2 regions of the Gordonia sp. DT219 genome follow, and region 2 is predicted to be linked to the other one. Evidence: riboswitches for the same ligand, from Rfam matches in the RefSeq annotation. Region 2 holds a riboswitch; the other holds the start of a gene.
The links. Region 2 has a riboswitch for thiamine pyrophosphate ahead of thiC (phosphomethylpyrimidine synthase ThiC). Riboswitches for the same ligand answer to the same signal wherever they lie in the genome.
Positions count from the first base shown of each region.

Region 1: linked by a shared signal. The riboswitch ahead of ACPXB3_RS01845 (3-oxoacyl-ACP reductase) and the one ahead of thiC (phosphomethylpyrimidine synthase ThiC) in region 2 are both predicted to bind thiamine pyrophosphate.

Region 1 is NZ_JBNCNR010000001.1:372,817-379,348, forward strand. It holds gene zapE (cell division protein ZapE) at 1-694, shown strand, start outside; gene ACPXB3_RS01835 (GNAT family N-acetyltransferase) at 701-1,276, opposite strand; gene ACPXB3_RS01840 (class I SAM-dependent methyltransferase) at 1,318-1,944, opposite strand; gene ACPXB3_RS01845 (3-oxoacyl-ACP reductase) at 1,956-2,729, opposite strand; TPP riboswitch at 2,720-2,817, opposite strand; tRNA gene ACPXB3_RS01850 (tRNA-Val) at 2,877-2,951, opposite strand; tRNA gene ACPXB3_RS01855 (tRNA-Cys) at 2,964-3,037, opposite strand; tRNA gene ACPXB3_RS01860 (tRNA-Gly) at 3,060-3,132, opposite strand; tRNA gene ACPXB3_RS01865 (tRNA-Val) at 3,312-3,386, opposite strand; tRNA gene ACPXB3_RS01870 (tRNA-Cys) at 3,405-3,478, opposite strand; tRNA gene ACPXB3_RS01875 (tRNA-Gly) at 3,501-3,573, opposite strand; tRNA gene ACPXB3_RS01880 (tRNA-Val) at 3,816-3,887, shown strand; gene ACPXB3_RS01885 (DsbA family oxidoreductase) at 3,951-4,634, opposite strand; gene ACPXB3_RS01890 (MFS transporter) at 4,700-6,208, opposite strand; gene ACPXB3_RS01895 (winged helix-turn-helix transcriptional regulator) at 6,296-6,532, shown strand, end outside.
Region 2 is NZ_JBNCNR010000022.1:20,129-26,660, reverse strand. It holds gene ACPXB3_RS18685 (ABC transporter substrate-binding protein) at 1-581, opposite strand, end outside; gene ACPXB3_RS18680 (hypothetical protein) at 605-1,390, opposite strand; gene ACPXB3_RS18675 (siderophore-interacting protein) at 1,387-2,139, opposite strand; gene ACPXB3_RS18670 (GNAT family N-acetyltransferase) at 2,187-2,534, opposite strand; TPP riboswitch at 2,816-2,929, shown strand; gene thiC (phosphomethylpyrimidine synthase ThiC) at 2,920-4,626, shown strand; gene thiD (bifunctional hydroxymethylpyrimidine kinase/phosphomethylpyrimidine kinase) at 4,623-5,540, shown strand; gene ACPXB3_RS18655 (HAD-IIA family hydrolase) at 5,550-6,347, shown strand; gene ACPXB3_RS18650 (SHOCT domain-containing protein) at 6,455-6,532, opposite strand, start outside.

The sequences.
Region 1 (6,532 bases), on a different contig from region 2:
CGCGACGTTCGTCGAGGTCACCCATCTCGTCGGGGCGTTGGGCTTCATGAATGCCGTCGAGCGATTGTCGGCCCAGAACGTGCTGTGCATCGACGAGTTCGAACTCGACGACCCGGGCGACACCATGATCGTGTCGCGGCTGCTGACCGAACTGACCGCGAAGGGGGTGTCGATCGCGGCCACGTCGAACACGTTGCCCGGACAGCTCGGTGAGGGCCGGTTCGCCGCCCAGGACTTCTTGCGTGAGATCAAGAAGCTCGCTGCGATCTTCGAGACCATTCGCGTCGACGGACCCGACTACCGTCATCGCGACCTGCCGCCCGCCCCGGAGCCGAGGTCGGACGACGACCTGGTGGCGTTGGCCTCCTCGACCGACGGCGCCACGCTCGACGACTTCGATGATCTGTGCGCTCACCTGGCCAAATTGCATCCGTCCAAATACAAAGCACTTGTCGACGGCGTGTCCCTGGTCTGCATCGAGGGCGTACATCCCGCACCGGATCAGTCGGTGGCGCTGCGACTGGTGGTGCTCGCGGACCGTCTCTACGACGCCAACATCCCCGTCACAGTCTCCGGTGCCAAGCTCGACGAGATCTTCACCGAGGAGATGCTCGCCGGTGGCTACCGGAAGAAGTACTTGCGCGCCACATCGCGCCTGCTGGCGTTGTCGAGGTTCGCGGAGTCCGCGGTCTGAGGCTCGTCACCGGCTCAGGTGCCGGACCAGGACGTAATCGTGTTCGATCGTGCCGTTGAGATCGAACGTCTTCACTCCGGCTCGACTGAACCCCATCTTTGCGTAGAACCGTTGTGCCCGAACGTTTTCCTGATTCACCCCGAGCCACACCGACGCCGCGCTGCGGTTGTCGGCGCGTGCGATTGCCGCGCCCATCAGCAGCCGCGACGGCGAGTCGGTGCGGCCTTTCGCATGATGATCGGGCAGTACGTAGACCTTGGACACCTCCGACGACGGCCGATCCGTGATCAGCGCGGCGACATCGGGATCGGCCGGCTCGCGATGGTGCACGAGGGCATACCCGACGGGCGTGTCGTCGGCGGTGCGGGCTAGCAGCACGTCGGAGTCGGCGGCGGCGATGTATCCGGCGAAGTTCTCGGGGCTCAGGTGGGCGCGGATGAACCCCGCGATGTCATCCGGGTGTGAATGCGGCGGACAGGCCAGCGGGAACGTCGAGGCGGCCAGCGCGGCCACCAGACCGGCATCTGCCGGATCCGTCACGAGGTCGACGATCACCTCGGCGGGTTCCGGCTGGGCGGACATGCTCGTCATGGCTGCCACGATAGCCCCGGGATGATCGGCGCTCAGGCGGTGCGGCCGCCGATCCCGGAGAGCATGTGGACCTCGGGGAAGCGGTGCTGCGGGTCCGGGTGGCTCAGCGTGCGCCAGTGCTCCTCGAAGCCGGCGGCGGCGAGATTTTCGGCGAGGGTGTCGGGATGCCACCGCCACGCGCGCGCGACGGCATGGTCGAATTCGTGGACGCCGGGTTCATCGGCGCTCTGCGCGGCAACGAGGACCATCGCGTGCGCAGGCAACCGGCGACGCCACGACGTGAGCACCGCGGGCATCAGTTCGGGGGATAGGTGAATGAGGCTGAACCGGGCGAGAATTGCATCGACGCGGGACAGTTCCACCTCGTCGAGCCCGGCGTCGCCGTAACGAAAATCGATGTGCGGGTGGGTCGCGCGTCCTATGCCTACCATCCCGCTGCTCGGATCCACGGCGATGACCTGCACGCCGCCGGCCGCCAGATGTGCTGCGACGTGGCCGATTCCGCATCCCACGTCCACGACGACGGGATCGTCGGCGCGAGCACGGACAGTTTCGGTGAAGACCTCGATCGAATGGCGCTCGAGCGGTGTGGTGAATGCGGTCGGAAAGGTTGTCGCGTAGAGCTGCGCCAGTGCGTCGTATCCGGGTTGGTGAGCCATCGACGGGGACGTCAGTTCTTGACCAGTCCGCCGTCGACGACGAGGTTCTGACCGGTCACCGCGCGGGCCCACGGGGAGAGGAAGAACAGCACCGCGTCGGCGAACTCACGCGGCGTGGTCACCGACCGTAGCGGGGTGGTGGCGGCGATCGCGTCGAAGACGGCCGACGGGGTCGCGGCGCTGGCGTCGGTGGTCCGCAGCAGACCGCCGGAGACCATGTTGACGTTGATTCCGTCGGGTCCGAGATCGTGCGACAGCGTGCGTGTCAGGGCCAGCAGCGCGGCCTTGGCGGCGGTGTAGTCGTGATACGGCACGACGGGATTCTGAAATAGGTTGGTCCCGATCGTGACGATGCGGCCGCCGCCGCTCGCGCGCAGTCCGGGCAGCGCCGCCTGTACCGTGTTCAGCGCACCGCCGACGACACCGCGGAACTGGGCGTCGAGTTCGGACCAGCTGAGGTCGTCGGCATGCGAGCGCGCATCGCCGTTGAACGAAAAGTCGGGCAGCGCATTGGTGACAACCGCGCTGATCGGCCGATCGAAATACGTTGCAGCAGTGTCGATCATCGATCGGACGGCGTTTGGGTCGGCGACATCGGCGGCGATCGCCACGGCGCGTGGCCCGATCTCGGTGGCCAGTGCGGCCGCCGCGTCGGCGCTGCGACGATAGTTGATGACCACGCGCGCGCCCTCGGCCGCCACGGCGCGGACGATCTCGGCGCCCAGACCGCGGCCGCCGCCGGTGACGAGTACCACGTGATCGGAAATCGGCAGTGCAGCAGGCACGGTGACCATCCCTTCGCCAGTCCGAACTGGTGCAGGTTCGACGGGTGTGATCTCAGCCGGCCGGATGCCGGCACCCCGTGTCAGAGAGCCATCAGATCGTATGGGTGCCGCGGATGCAAGAAACCCGCCGGCGAGCGGCGGGTTTCGTGGTGCGCGATACAAGGATTGAACTTGTGACCTCTTCCGTGTCAGGGAAGCGCTCTCCCACTGAGCTAATCGCGCAGGATATGGAATTGGAGGTGGCGACGGGAATCGAACCCGTGTGCACGGCTTTGCAGGCCGTTGCCTAACCACTCGGCCACACCACCAGATGCGAGTTCACTCGCGCCGAGCGGATGACGGGATTCGAACCCGCGACCCTCACCTTGGCAAGGTGATGCGCTACCAGCTGCGCCACATCCGCATGTTCCCTGAGCCGATCCGATCGCTCAGGACGTGCTGCGCAACCATATTCGATGGGCCGCCCATACGCCAAATGCGCAGGCGCGTTCCACGCACCGGCGGCGGAAATTGCTCACGAATCAGGTGCGGCCGACAGGAGTCCGAGAGCGCCGAAAACCCGCCGGTACGCGGCGGGTTTCATGGTGCGCGATACAAGGATTGAACTTGTGACCTCTTCCGTGTCAGGGAAGCGCTCTCCCACTGAGCTAATCGCGCGGGATATGAAATTGGCGGTGGAGGTGGCGACGGGAATCGAACCCGTGTACACGGCTTTGCAGGCCGTTGCCTCACCACTCGGCCACACCACCAGATGCGAGTTCACTCGCGCCGAGCGGATGACGGGATTCGAACCCGCGACCCTCACCTTGGCAAGGTGATGCGCTACCAGCTGCGCCACATCCGCATGCCCGCGAGCGATCTTTTGGACCATGGTGCTCGCGGCGCGGGACAGAACATTATCCGAACGTCACGGAGATACCAAATCGGCTGGTCTCAACTCACCCTGACACACAGGGAGCTGCCGAGATGTCCCGGATCTGGGGGGGCTCGGAGCGGCACGCAGGAGACGACCTGCATTTTGCCGAACACGACCTTCGCCGTGTAACCTTCCTCCTCGTGCACCGGCGCCCCGAGCGCCGGCCACACGGTCCCGTGGCTCAGTGGAAGAGCGTCCCGTTCACACCGGGAAGGTCGCTGGTTCGATCCCAGCCGGGACCACTCTGTTGCCGATATTCACACCGCTCACCGGTCCGGTTCTTCCTCCTCACCCTTGTGACAGGTCTATTCGGTGCTCCACGCGCGGTTGATCGCCTCGGCGTAGCCGTCGGAGTCTGTGGAGCCGGCGACCGCGATGCGACCGTCGAAGACCGTGAAGGGCACGCCGGTGATGCCGAGTTCACGGGCTTCGGTCTCGTCCGCGCGAACCGTGTCGGCAAACTCGTCACCCGATAGGACTGCTTCGACCCGGCTTCGGGGGATGCCGAGGCGGTCGGCGTGGTCGGCGAGCACGATGTGGTCATAGACGTCGGCGCGACCGCTGAACAGTGCTCGTTGAAGATCGCCGAGCAACTCCCCGGCAAGCCCAAAGGTGTCGGCGAGGTGCAGGACCCGGTGAACGTCGAAGCTGTTCGACAGCACCCGATCTCCGGTGTAGGGCAGCCCCTCGTGGTGGGCGATGGCAGCGACCTTTTCCTCCATACCCATGGCTTCGGTGGGGGACAAGCCGTATTTCGCGCGGAGAAGCTCAAGGTTCGGCTTCGACTCCGCCGGCATGCCCGGGTCGAGTTCGAAGGAACGGACCTTGACGGTGATGGCCTCGGCGTACGGCGAAGATCCGATGGCCTGATCGAGCCGATTCTTGCCGATGTAGCACCACGGGCAGGCGAGGTCACCCCAGACATCGATCTGGAGCCGCTTGCCCTGTGGTGCTGCCGCCGACGTCTGCGTTGGTGTCGATCTGGTCATTGTCGAATGTCCTTTTACTTGTGTGGAGGGTGGTTTCTTCGGAGCGTGGTGTCGACGCGGGTGCGTCAGTTGGCGACCCGGTCGGGGTCTGCCTGCTCGGGGTCCGACTGCTGGGGGTTCGTCTGCTCGGGGTTCGCCTGGGCGGGAACGGGCTTGGGTGTGGCCGGAAGCAGTGCGGCGACAAGGGTCAAGACGAGGCTGACCGCGGCGATGATGACAAAGACGGTGCGGTAGCCGTGGACGATACCGTCCGCCGCGCTGAGTCCGGTGTGTGTGGCCGTGGTGGCTGCGACGGTGACCAGGAGTGCGAGCCCGATCGCTCCGCCGACCTGACGGGACATGTTGACCAACCCTGATGCGAGACCGGCGTGTTGGTGGTCGATCCCGATCGTGGCGGCCGCGACGATCGGCACGAACATCAGACTCATCCCGGCCCCGGCGACGAGCGTCGGCCCCAGTACATAGATCGCATAGTCGGAGTGGACCGGGATTCTCGACAGCCATGCCAAGCCGCCGGCGGAGACGACGCTGCCGACGATGAGCAACAATCGCGGACCGAACCTCGCCACCAGTCTCTGACTCGCGATCGCGCCGATCGCCGTCATCACGGTCATCGGGACCAGCGACAGGCCGGTGCGGACGGCGCTGTAGCCGAGAACCTGCTCCTCATACAGGGAGAGGAAGTAGACGACTGCGGTCAGGGTCACGCCGAGGCCGGCGAAGAGGATGTTGGCGATGGTCAGTGGACGATGGCGAAAGATACTCAACGGGACCAGCGGGGCAGCGGTGCGGGTCTCGATGACCACGAAGGCCGTCAGCAGGACCACGGCGGCGAGCAAGGCTGCGATCACGTTCGCCGATCCCCACCCCTTACTGCTCGCGGCCGACAGGCCGTACACCAGGGCGACCACCCCGAGCGTGGCCGTCACCGCACCGGGGACGTCCAGGCGACGCCAATTGCTGACCGCGGCGGCTGGCAGCAGGCTGATCGATGCCACGACGAACAGGACGATCCCGATGGGCACGTTGATGAGCAGCACGTACCGCCAGCCCAGTGCAGAGGTGAGTACTCCTCCGAGCACCAGCCCGGCCGCGCCGCCGATCGAGGCTGCTGCCGACCACAAGGCCAACGCGCGAGTTCGGTGATGGGCGGCCATCGGGCTGGTGATGATCAGGCTGATGGTGGCCGGCGTCATCGCGGCGGCCCCGAGTCCTTGTACGAAGCGGGCGACGAGCAACCATTCGCTGTTCTGGGCCAGACCGCCCGCCAGGCCGGCGAGTGTGAAGATCACCAGTCCCGTCAGGAACACCCTCTTCTGCCCAAAGAGGTCCCCGGCTCGTGAGGCGAGCAGCAGGAAGCCACCGAAGGTCACGAGATAGCCGTTGATGACCCATTGCTGGCCGTCGACGGACAGCCCGAACTCCTCATGTATCCCGGGCAGGGCGACGTTCACGATTGTGGTGTTCATCACCAATACGAATTGAGCTGTGCAGGCGATCGCGATGATCACCCAGACGGGCACCCGTAGCGTCGGGGCGCCGGTCGGGGATTCGGCGGATTTCGGTGTGGTCATGCCTGCCTTCTCGAGCGTCTGGTAGTTACTTGTTGTGTGTCACCAGATCGTCTGTGAGTATTGGGTCATGCACAAGAAGGCACTTTCATGTCAGTAGGGCACATCGAGACGTCTGTCCCGCTCGGTTCGAGCGAGGACTGCCCGACTCGAGAGATTCTCGATCGGGTCGGAGACAAATGGAGCGTTCTGGTGATCGTCTTTCTCGGCCGGCGCACCCACCGGTTCAACGAGCTGTATCGCGCGATAGACGGCATCAGCCAGCGAATGCTCACGCTCACGGTGCGCGCTCTCGAGCGCGACGGGCTGGTGAATCGCACGGTCTAC
Region 2 (6,532 bases):
TAGGCAAAGGAATAGGTCTTGCCCTTCAGTCCCGGATACTCGTTCGCGATGGCGCCGATCTTGCCGTCGACACCGGCGATGATCTCCTTGGCCTTATCCGGTTGATGCAGGATGGTGCCCATCAGCGTCACCATGTCCGGCCACGGGTCCACCTGTGCGCCGCTGATCTTGTCGATGGTCGGGGCAAGCTCGGTCAGCTTGTCGAAAACCCCACTCATCGAGGCGAATCCGGGTGCGACGATCAGATCGGGCTTCAGGGTGGCCACGGCGGCGACGATGTCGCCGTTCGGGTCGAGCGGCGTCGAGTCCGCGAGTTCGGTGCCGTACCACGGCGGAAGCTGATGGGCGGTCGTCTGGATCGCGTCGTAGTAGCCGACCGGCTTGCGCCCGAAGGACAACAGCACATCGGTCCACTGCCCGCCGAGGGTGACGATCCGCTGGGGTGTGTGCGGGATCGTCACCGATCTCCCGTCGGGCAGGTTGAGCTGCACCGAGCCGCCCGCATCGTCGTCCGCCGGCGCCGAACACCCGGCGACGACGGCCACGATCAGGGCCGCGAGGACGGCGGTCAGTATCCGGATTCTGCTCACTACCCCTCGCGTTCTCATACCGAGCACGGCACCATCGCGTAGGCGGCGATCACACAGACACTTTCGTTGGAGAGCTTCCATTTGTCGTCGAGCCATATCCATTTCATCGGCTTGTATCGAGAGCCGTTGCCCACCAACGACATCTGCAGTTGCGCTGTCTGCGTGGTGGCGTTGACGGCCACCGGACCGACGATCTGGTAACTGAAGCCGGCATCGGGATAGGCCGCCATCAGTCGCGCCACCGCGTCGACGGATGTCAGCGCCCGCTGCCCACCCTGCAATTCGGCTGCGCGCGCCGTCCGGGAGGCACCGGTGTTCATGGCCACCTTGACCTTGGTGGTCAATTGCGCAGCGGAGAGCGCCGCGGGCGCGGCGCTCTGCTGTGCGGGGGCCTGCGGCGCGGTGCTCTGCTGTACGGTGCTCTGCTGTACGGAGGCGGCGGTCGGCGCCACCGCACCGGCTGCGGGCGGGACTGCCTCCGTCGGAGCCGGCTCGGGCGTCTGGCCGGCCGGCGCCTGCGGTGTCGTCGGTCCGGGCGCTGCCGCAGCCGCGGCCGCCTGCGGGCTCGGTGCGCCGAGGTTCACGACGGTCGGCTGGGCCGCCGTGCTCTGCAGCCCCCCGCGATTGTCGGCGACGAGCAGTCCGACGACGCCGATCGTCACGATCAATGCCGAGGTGACCGCCGCGATGCCGGCCGAGGCCAGCACCGTCGGCCAGTTCAGGGACGAGCCGGCGGCCTCGCCCGACTGGTCGGCCGCCGCATCATTCCCGGCGGTGTCTTGTGTAGTCGGATAGCTCATTTCGAGTCGACCTGCCAGTACGCCTGGGCTTTGACACCCTTCTTCCCGAGTCCGTACTCCGTCCGGAACACCTGCGCCACGGCTCGAGTGGCCACCGAATCCAGTGCAACCCAGCCGAAGTGATCGGGTTGCGGGGCCGCCGCGGCGCGCACCGCGTCGACGATCGCAGTCCCGTCGGCGCCCCGCTCGATCCAGTGCACGGTGTCCTGTGGACGCACCCTGATCGGCAGCTCACGATCGTCGGCGTGCGAGTACTCGAACCAGATCGTCGCCGCCCCGGGAGCCAGCGTCTCGCTCAACGCGTCGAGCAGCGAGTTGATCGCCGGCAGCGATGCGGCGTCGCCGGCGATCAGCCAGCCTGCCGGCGCCGGATTCCGAATCGTGAACTTGGACCCCATGAACGTGGCGCCGATGGTGTCGCCGGGCCGGACGGCGAGCGCCCACCGCAGCGCGGCGCCCTCGTGGACGGCGAACTCGATGAAGAAGGTGTCGGTGCCGGCGTCCGGGTCGACGATCGTGTACCCCCGCTGGTGCGCACTGCCGTCCGACTCGAACCAGAGCCGCACCCACATCGTGGGATGGATCGGGTGGTCGGCGAGCAGGCCACCGCCACGCAACCCGATCCGCAGGTAGTGGTCGGTGATCGTATCGGTACTGGTGACGGTGAACTCGTAGTCATCGGCGCGCAGCAGCTTGAGAACTGCCCCCTGCCATCCGCGCGACGCTGCTTTCTGGCTTGTCTCGGCCATGCCGAACGGCCCCTCTCCTCAAAATGTGAGGACAGGATAACCTAATCTCAGATCGGAGCCAACGGCACGATCCCGGGATGCCCGTCGAGGAAGTCCTTGGTGAACGAACAGACCGGGCGCACCCGCGCGCCCTGGTCCCGGATGTAGGCGAGGGCTCCACGCGCAAGTCGCGTTCCGAGTCCGTGGCCGGTGTATTCGTCATAGAGCACCGTGTGCAACACCGTGATGGTCCGCTGACCATCGGCCTCCTCGACCGAATAGCCCAGGACGCCGACGAGGTCACCGGCCACCCAGAGCTCGAATCTCTCCCGGGACGGATTGTGGACGACCTGCGAGATCTGCTGCAGAATCGACTGCGCCGACTGCGGCGGGCGGTGCCGGTGTTTGCGATTCATTGGTCCTCACCCCTCATCACGTCGTGCTGAGACGACGAATTGCGTCGCTCGGCTCCCCCCGAACGACAGATCCTCTCTGTGATCCCGATCACACAATACCCTACGGTTACGTAGGCGCAAGTCTTTCGCGCGCAAATTGCCTGTGAACAAAGCCGACACACACCCCGGCAACAGCAACGTGCATCAGCAACCAACGCCGGGCAGCCGACATCCGGCAGCCGGGTCCGGGACCTTGCGGGTAGGGTGGCCACTGCGCACAGTCGTGACGCAACGCTCATACAACTTCACCACGCGGGGGCTCCCACGTTCCGGGGGCTGAGATGGCGACTGGCGGTCGCCGACCGCCCGAACCTGTCCGGATAATGCCGGCGTAGGGAGATCGACCATGAAAACACGTGTGCCCACCGATGCCGCAACCACCGAGAATGCAGCCACCGAGAGCACGGTCGGGAGCGACATCCTCACCACCGGCCCGATCGAGGGCAGCACCAAACATCATCTCGAGATCGGTGACCTGCGAATCGGGCAGCGCCGCATCCATCTGACCAACGGTGAACATCTCGACGTCTACGACACGTCGGGGCCCTACACCGACACCGATGCCGTCATCGACGTCGACAAGGGGCTGCCGCGCACCCGCGAGTCGTGGCAACGGCCGGCACCCGTCGATGGGGCAGCCACCCAATTGGCCTGGGCCCGTGCCGGTCTCGTCACACCGGAGATGCGTTACATTGCAGCCCGCGAAGACGTCGAGGTCGAGCTGGTGCGCACCGAGGTGGCCGCCGGCCGCGCGGTGATCCCGGTCAACCACCGGCACCCCGAGTCCGAGCCGATGATCATCGGCAAGGCCTTCGCGGTGAAGATCAATGCCAACATCGGCAATTCGGCGGTCAGCAGCTCCATCGCCGAGGAGGTCGAGAAGATGGTCTGGGCCACCCGCTGGGGCGCCGACACCATCATGGATCTCTCGACCGGGTCCGATATCCACCTGACCCGCGAATGGATCTTGCGCAATTCGCCGGTCCCGGTCGGGACCGTCCCCATCTACCAGGCGCTGGAGAAGGTCAAGGGCGATCCGACCGAACTCACCTGGGAGATCTACCGCGACACCGTCATCGAGCAGGCCGAGCAGGGTGTCGACTACATGACCGTGCACGCCGGGGTGCTGCTGCGCTACGTGCCACTGACCGCCCGCCGGGTCACCGGCATCGTCTCCCGTGGCGGCTCGATCATGGCGGCCTGGTGCCTGGCCCATCACGAGGAATCCTTCTTGTACACCCACTTCGACGAGCTGTGCGAGATCTTCGCCCGCTACGACATCACCTTCTCCCTCGGTGACGGATTGCGGCCGGGCTCGATCGCCGATGCCAACGACGAAGCCCAATTCGCCGAGTTGCGCACCTTGGGCGAACTCACCACAAAGGCGAAATCGCATGGGGTGCAAGTGATGATCGAGGGCCCCGGCCACGTGCCGATGCACAAGATCGCCGAGAACGTACGGCTGGAGGAGGAACTCTGCGAACAAGCACCCTTCTACACGCTCGGACCGCTGGCCACCGACATCGCACCCGCCTATGACCACATCACCTCGGCGATCGGGGCGGCGATGATCGCGCAGGCCGGCACCGCGATGTTGTGTTACGTCACCCCGAAAGAACACCTGGGACTGCCCGATCGCGACGACGTGAAGGTCGGCGTCATCACCTACAAGATCGCCGCGCATTCAGCAGACCTCGCGAAGGGACACCCGCGCGCCCAGGAACGTGATGACGCATTGTCCAAGGCGCGCTTCGAGTTCCGGTGGACCGACCAGTTCAATCTGGCCCTCGACCCCGACACCGCCCGCGAATATCACGACGAGACCCTGCCCGCCGAACCGGCCAAGACGGCGCACTTCTGCTCGATGTGCGGTCCCAAGTTCTGCTCCATGCGGATCTCGGCCGATGTGCGCACCTATGCCGAGGAGAACAATCTGGTCACCGCCGAGGACATCGATCGCAAGATCGCCGAGGAGATGGCCGCCAAGTCTGCCGAATTCGCCGACGCCGGCGGCCGCATCTACCTGCCGATCGATGCCGGGAACCCGGCATGACCGACTCGCCGGGCAGCGAGGCCGGCTCGGCGGATACCGGCGGTCCACCGCTGTTGCCCACGGCCGCACCGGGTTCGACGCCGGTCCGGGTGATGACGATCGCCGGCTCGGATTCCGGCGGCGGCGCGGGCATCCAGGCCGACCTGCGGACCTTTGCTCTGCTGGGTCTGCACGGCTGCGTCGCGGTGACGGCGGTGACGGTCCAGAACTCGTTGGGGGTGAGCGGTTTTCATGAGATCCCCCCCGAGGTCGTGGCCGCACAGATCTATTCGGTCGTCTCCGACATCGGGGTCGGTGCCGCCAAGACCGGCATGCTGGCGTCGGAGCCGATCATCGAAGCGGTCACGCACGCCTGCGTCGACGCCGGCATCGGCCGCGACGGCGCGGCACCCCTGATCCTCGACCCGGTGTGCGCGTCGATGCACGGCGATCAGCTGCTGGCCACCGAGGCGCTGGATGCGCTGCGCAACAAGCTGTTCCCACTGGCGACGATCGTCACGCCGAATCTCGACGAGGTTCGCCTGATCACCGGCATCGAGGTCGTCGACGAGTCCACCCAGCGCGACGCGGCGCGCGCACTGCACGGCCTCGGTCCGCAGTGGGCGCTGGTCAAGGGCGGGCATCTGCGCGGCAGTGCGCAGAGCCCGGACCTGTTGTTCGACGGCGCGTCATTCGCCGAGTTCACGCATCCCCGCGTGGACACCGGCCACGATCACGGCGCCGGGGACACCCTCGCCGCGGCCATCGCATCCGCGCTCGCCCACCGCTACTCGGTCCCCGACGCGGTCGCCTTCGCGAAGACGTGGGTGACGCGCGGCCTGCAGGCCGCCTATCCGCTCGGCGCCGGACACGGCCCGGTGAATCCGCTGTGGCGGGTTCACCGGACGGCGGACGACGGCGTCGCCGTCCGCTAGCGTGGGGCCATGAGCTGGAACTACCTCATGGACATGGATGGCGTTCTCACCCGCGAGGAGCATCTGATCCCCGGCGCCGACGCCCTCATCGACGAGTTGCGCGACAACGGCATTCCGTTCACCGTGCTCACCAACAACTCGATTCGCACGCCGCGCGACCTGCGTGCACGTCTGCTGCGGACCGGCCTCGACATCCCCGAGGACTCGATCTGGACCTCGGCACTGGCCACCGCACGCTTCCTCGACACCCAGCGTCCGGGAGGTTCGGCCTATGTGGTCGGCGAGTCCGGGCTGACGACGGCGCTCCACGAAGTCGGCTATGTCATCACCGACGCCGACCCGGACTACGTCGTACTCGGGGAGACCCGGACATATTCGTTCGAGGCGATCACGACCGCGATCCGATTGGTCGAACGCGGCGCCCGGTTCATCGCCACCAACCCCGATGCCACCGGCCCCTCCACGCAGGGTTCCCTGCCGGCCACCGGCGCGGTGGCCGCGTTGATCTCGCGCGCCACCAATCGCGACCCGTACTACGTCGGCAAACCCAACCCGCTGATGATGCGGTCGGCGCTGCGCAAGATGGGCGCACATTCCGAACACACGCTGATGATCGGTGACCGCATGGACACCGATGTGATCTCCGGGCTCGAAGCCGGACTGCAGACGATCCTGGTGCTCTCCGGAATCTCCACCATCGAAACGGTCGAACTGTTCCCCTATCGCCCCACCCATGTCATCGACTCGGTTGCCGACCTCGTCGGCCACACCGACAACCCGTTCGGGACCGAACCCGAGATCCTGTGACCTGACGGCAACGGGCGGGCCCTCGGTGTACGAGGGCCCGCCCGTGCCGGACGGTCAGCAGCCTGCCGGACAGTCAGCAGCGTGCCGGACAGTCAGTTGCCGTGGCCTCAGTGTGCGAGAGCCTTGGACTTGAGGTGCTCGAATTCTTCCGGGGTGATCGCGCCCGAGTCGAGCAGCGACTTCGC